One region of the Salinibacterium sp. NK8237 genome, then DNA from elsewhere that is predicted to be linked to it. Evidence: predicted binding sites of a transcription regulator. Region 1 holds the regulator's gene; the other holds the start of a gene.
What was found. The regulator HrcA, encoded in region 1, represses chaperone genes, less so after heat shock. The targets are predictions, from matches to a motif close to TTNGCACTCGNNNNNNNCGAGTGCNAA.
Positions count from the first base shown of each region.

Region 2: a site for HrcA is predicted at 1,374-1,400, ahead of groES (co-chaperone GroES). Genes of this name have one in related genera too.

Region 1 covers NZ_JADYWE010000001.1:516,031-518,997, reverse strand. The annotation lists gene hemW (radical SAM family heme chaperone HemW) at 1-7, shown strand, start outside; gene I6E56_RS02520 (DUF4870 domain-containing protein) at 39-413, opposite strand; gene I6E56_RS02515 (DUF4870 domain-containing protein) at 521-889, opposite strand; gene hrcA (heat-inducible transcriptional repressor HrcA) at 1,101-2,123, shown strand; gene dnaJ (molecular chaperone DnaJ) at 2,147-2,967, shown strand, end outside.
Region 2 covers NZ_JADYWE010000001.1:1,201,201-1,204,167, reverse strand. The annotation lists gene I6E56_RS05815 (hypothetical protein) at 1-105, shown strand, start outside; gene I6E56_RS05810 (class I SAM-dependent methyltransferase) at 159-1,349, opposite strand; gene groES (co-chaperone GroES) at 1,473-1,769, shown strand; gene rarD (EamA family transporter RarD) at 1,908-2,852, shown strand; gene I6E56_RS05795 (ABC transporter substrate-binding protein) at 2,909-2,967, shown strand, end outside.

The DNA.
Region 1 (2,967 bases):
TATTTAGAGCGAAGAGTTCGTAGCTCGAGAGCGTCGAGTTACTTGATGAACTCGATGGTTAGCGGGTACTTGTACGCCTGACCATTGTTGGCAGCGACGGCGGCAATGATGCTGAAGATGATGATCACGATGCCGACACCGACGATCAACAAGAGGCCGATGAAGATCGTGCTGAGGACGACGCCGATCGCGTAAGCGATTGCCATCGTGATCTGGAAGTTGAGTGCGGTGCGAGTGTGGGCTCGCACGAACGGACCGCGGTCCTTGAGTACGAGGTACCCAATAAGGGCGGGAATGAAGAAGAAGAAGATTCCGCCGATGTGAATCAACGTTGCCCAGAGCTTCTCGTCGCTGGGACTCATTGGCTGGATCGGCGCGTACGGCGAGGTGGGTGGTGGTGTGGAATCTGACATGACTCCATTAAACCCTGCATTGGCGAGAAGCGTGCATTGGAAAAAAGAAAGCCCCGAGAGCCGAAGCTCTCGGGGCGAAACCCGATCGGACTAGCCGATGAGGAGAATTACTTGATGAGGCGCAGTGCGAAGGGGTAGCGGTAGCTCGTGCCGTCCTTCGCCTTGGTGAAGCCGATGATCGAGAAGATTACCGACACGATGAAGACGATCGGGAGCAGGATGGCACCGATGAAGACGGCAACCAAAATGTTCGAGATGACGTAAGCGATCGCGATGGTGATCTGGAAGTTCAGCGCTTCTTTGGCTTCGGTGTTCGTGAAAGCACCGCGGTCTTTGAATACCAACCAGATAATCAGCGCCGGCAGGAAGCCGAGAATTCCACCGAGGTGAGCGAAAGATGCCCACTGGTTGTCTTCGGTTGCGGTCAGTTGTGCGGCCGGCTGGGGGGCTGCGGGCTGAGGATTTGCGTCAGTCATGTGTTCGTGCCTTTCAGGTGAACGAGGGAACTTCCCGGGTTTCATCAAAGTGCTCGGTGTCACACCTGAGCATTTCCTCAGAAAGGTAGCGCTCAAGTACAAAGACACGCTAGCGGTATGACTCGCGCGGTGCAACGGGTGTGTCGCGGTGTGTCGAGTAAGATTGGCAGTCGAACGGATTGAGTGCCAATCAGGAAAGGTGGGTGGTGGCATGGTTTCCGCCCGCGGACTTGACGTGCTTCGAGTCATCGTGCAGGACTACGTTGCTACGCGCGAGCCTGTCGGTTCTAAGTCGATCGTTGAACGGCATTCTTTTGGAGTGTCAGCAGCGACGATTCGCAACGACATGGTTTTGCTCGAAGACGAAGAACTTATTACGGCGCCGCACACCTCGTCGGGGCGTGTGCCCACCGATAAGGGCTACCGCATGTTTGTCGACCAACTGGCTGACTTGCGACCCCTCACGAGTGCGCAGCGTCAAGCAATCGAGTCGTTTCTTGGCCAAGCTGACGATCTGGATGACGTGCTTGCACGTTCCGTTCGCCTGCTGTCGCAGCTCACCAACAGTGTCGCTCTCGTGCAGTACCCATCGCTGGCAACGGCCAGGGTGCGCCATGTGGAGCTAGTTCCGCTCACGGCGACGCGGATCATGACGGTGTTTATCACCGACGCAGGTCGGGTAGAGCAGCGACTTATTGATCTCCCAGAGGCGCTTGATGAGGTGTTCTTGGGCGAGTTGCGGGCGAAACTCAACTCGGCGCTTAACGGGCAGGCATTGCCGGCTGCCGCTGAACGACTGGCGAGCTTCGCTGAAATTTTTCCAGTGGAACGCCGTCCGTTCGTCGCTCTAGTGACGTCGAGTTTGGTGGAACAGGTGTTGGCTAACCGTGCCGACAAGCTCGTTTTGGCTGGCACAGCAAATCTTGCACGAACCGAGCAAGACTTTACCGGCAGCATTTTTCCTGTACTCGAGGCAATAGAAGAGCAAGTAACGTTGTTGCGCCTCTTTGGAGAGATGGAAGTAGCAAATGGATCAGTTTCTACTCGCATCGGGCGAGAGAACGCAGAATTTGGATTAGAAGAGACATCGGTCGTCACGGGAGGGTATTCCTCCTCCGGCGGCGGACTTTCGCGGCTGGGAGTGCTCGGCCCAACACGCATGGACTATTCGAACAACATGGCAGCGGTTCGCGCGGTAGCGCGATACCTGTCACGACTTTTAGAAGACAACTGAGCTCGTAAGGAGCAATCGGAACTTTGGCAGATCACTACGAAGCCCTCGGCGTTGCGCGCGAAGCGACGCCAGAAGAAATCAAGAAGGCATACCGCAAGCTTGCTCGCGAGTTGCACCCCGACGTAAATCCGAGCGCGGATGCATCGGAACGCTTCAAGTCGGTAACTCACGCGTATGACGTGTTGAGTGATCCGCAGCAGCGCCAGCAGTACGACATGGGCGGAAGTGGCGGCGGATTCGGTGGAGCCAACTTCGGTTTCGGCGACATCTTCGAAACGTTCTTTGGTGGCGGCGGTGGCGGCCAGACCGCTGGTCCTCGTTCGCGTCGTGAGCGTGGCCAGGATGCTCTGCTGCGCGTCGAGGTCAGCCTCAAGGACACGATGTTCGGCGTCACTCGCGACATCGAGGTCAACACCGCTGAACTCTGTGAGACGTGTGAGGGCAGCTGCACTGCTCCCGGTACCTCTCCGGTTCGCTGCGATATTTGTCAGGGCAGTGGGCAGATTCAACGCCAGGTGCGCAGCCTTCTCGGCAACGTCATGACATCGAGCCCGTGTGGCACGTGCCGCGGCTACGGAAACATCATCGTGAACCCGTGCGCCACGTGTGCAGGCCAGGGTCGCGTTCGAGCTCAGCGCACGATTTCGGTCGATATTCCCGCTGGCGTCGAGACCGGTCTGCGTCTGCAGATGCCCGGTCAAGGCGAAGTCGGTCCCGCTGGTGGCCCGCACGGTGACTTGTTCTTGGAGATCAAGGTTCGCCATCACGACATTTTCAGTCGCTCAGACGATGATTTGCTGGCGACCGTCGAAGTGCAAATGATCGACGCGATCATGGGCACCAC
Region 2 (2,967 bases), 690 kb from region 1:
ACGGGTTATGTCGGAGTCGGGTTGAGCATCATCGTTGGGCTCGTTATCGCAGCGGTATTCTTTCTGCCGTTCATGATCATGGGCGGAAACGAATACCGCTACTAGTCGCCACTATCCGCTGAGCCTCTCGCCCACTCGTTGAGGCGAGATGCTCGGCATTAGCGTGCAGCAGGCGTGACGCGCTGCGCAAGCAGCGCGCGGCGCTTGCCAGCAACGCGCGTCAGAATCAGGGTCGCGCTGTTTTCGCCCTTGAGCGAGAGCGACGTTCTAAAAGCCGCGGGGTCGATATCGACCCCGCGCTTTTTGATTTCTAGAGTGCCGATCTTGCGCGCCGCTAATTCCTTCTTCAGTGAACGCTTGTCGAGAGTGAAATCTTCGACGATCTCAAAGCAGGCTGCGAAAGGTGACGCGACGGCGGCATCCGCGCTGAAGTAGGCGATAGACGTGTCGAGCATGCGACCGTTCAGTTGCCGCGCGAGATCACCGATGAGGCGAGCACGGATGACGGCACCGTCGGGCTCGTAAAGAAACTGCCCGAGCTCTCCCGCTGGTTCGTCCACGCTGTCGGCCGCGGCGGTGAGCTCAGCAGTACCGTGGTCCCCGATCACGAGGGCTGCGCGCCGGATGCCCGGGCGGGCAACGGTCCCGAACCACAGTCCGAGCTCGACAACTTCGCGCCCGACTGAAATCCACTGTGCTTCTGCGGTGTCGGGAATGAGGTCTCGGTCGATTCCGGGGCCGAGTTTGATGCCGGTCGGGTAACGCTCGGCAAGACCGAACGCAAAGTCGAGGGATGGTGTCCAGTCGGCCGGATTGGTGAGGCGAACCCGGGCATCGCGGCGGGCGGGATCCAGATAAACCCCGTCAATGCCGGTGAGGTCAGCAGATTCAGCATCGCCGTGCACGACTTGGGCATTGCTCCAGGGTGCGAGGTTGAAGCTTGCGAGCGCGGCGGTGGTTTCGTCTCGTTCGACCGCGGTGACATTGATGTCAAGAGCTGCGATGGCGAGAGCATCCGCTCCGATGCCGCAGCCGAGGTCTGCCACCCATTTCACGCCGGCTTTGGAGAATCGTCCGGCGTGCTGGGCGGCAACAGAAAGGCGAGTTGCTTGTTCGAGGCCGGCCTCGGTGAAGAGCATTCGGTCGGCAAACGGACCGAACTTGCTGGCAGCTTTCGCTCGAAGCTTGGATTGGCTGAGCACTGCGGCGACCAATGCGGGGCTGTGCCCAGCCTTGCGAAGCTCGGCGACAGTACGCACGATCTCGTCGCTCGAGTGCCACGTCGGTAGCGAGTCCAACAGGCGAAGGCCCTCGGCTGAAAGTAGCTCGCGCAATTCGCTCTGATTCATTCTCTAACCGTATCCGCATCCGTATTGGCACTCACGTTGATCGAGTGCCAACCAAGCCGTATAGTTGATCTGGCACTCCCGTACGGAGTGTGCCAGCCCAAGCACTTTAGAAAGAGGTCAAACGTGTCGGTGTCCATTAAGCCGCTCGAGGATCGCATTGTTATCAAGCAGGTCGATGCAGAACAGACCACCGCGTCTGGGCTCGTCATTCCTGACACTGCGAAAGAGAAGCCCCAAGAGGGTGAAGTAGTCGCCGTAGGTCCCGGTCGCATTGACGACAACGGAAACCGCGTGCCGCTTGACATCGCAGTTGGTGACAAGGTCATCTACTCCAAGTACGGCGGAACCGAGGTGAAGTACGGCGGAGAAGACCTTCTCGTACTTTCGGCTCGCGACGTTCTCGCTGTCATCGTTCGCTAAGTAGTCTCTCGCTCACGCGAAACTAACTTTCTCGTCTCCCGTTCGCGGTGAGGCGTTTCGAAAGCCCAGGGCCTCGGCTCTGGGCTTTCGTCGTTCCTGGTGGCTTTCACAGACAGCATCCGACCCTAGGATTTAGTTGTGACCTCCACTTCTTCGGCGACTGATCGCGTTTCGCCCAGCGGCCTCGGCTTCGCTGTTTCTGCTTATGTTTTGTGGGGCGCGATGCCGATCGTGTTCTTCTCGCTCAAAGAGTCGGGAGCGATCGAGATCGTTGCCTGGCGCATCGTGTTGTCTCTCGTGTTCTGTGCCGCCCTTCTGGTGGTTACGCGGGGATACACCCGGGTCATGGCTATTGTTCGCGATCGTCGCACCTTCTGGATGCTGGGCTTGGGCGGTGCCTTCGTCGTCGTCAACTGGCTCATTTACGTTTATGCGAGCCTCAACGGCCACATTGTTGAGGCAGCGCTCGGCTATTTCACGAATCCGATTGTCACGGTGCTGCTCGGAGTCGTTGTGTTGCGTGAGCGACTTCGCCCGCTGCAATGGGTGGCCCTAGCGATTAGTGCGCTCGCCGTTCTCGTCTTGGCGATCGGGTACGGCCGGTTTCCGTGGATCGCGTTGGGCCTTGCGTTCAGTTTCGGTCTCTATGGGCTCGTAAAGAAAAGCGTGGGTCCCAAGGCGGATGCCGTGGGCGGCCTTGCCGTTGAGACCGCGTTTCTGACGCCGCTAGCGATTGTGGTGTTGCTTGTGCTTGCGGCCAATGGGCAGCTCGCTGCGGGTACTGCGGGGCCGGGACATCTCACTTTGACACTCTTCTTGGGTGCTATCACGGCGATCCCGTTGATCTTGTTTGCGGCGGCAGCTCGTCGGCTGCCCCTCACCTATATGGGTTTGGCGCAGTATTTGGCGCCCATTCTTCAACTCATGGTGGGCGTTTTCGTGTTCCACGAGGCGATGCCTCCGGAGCGCTGGCTTGGTTTCGCCATCGTGTGGGTGGCGCTCGCCATCCTTACGTATGATCTGTTCCGCCACTCTTCTCGCACGCGGCTTGGTTCGCCTGCGGAGGCACCGGGCGCACCGTAGTATTCCTGTGAAGGTGCTCGATCGCCCGAGATCGCTCCACCGTGAGAGGTAAGTCCATGACGAGGTTTCGCACGACTCGCGGTGTGATCGCAGCGGCAATGGTTGCTGTGGCTCT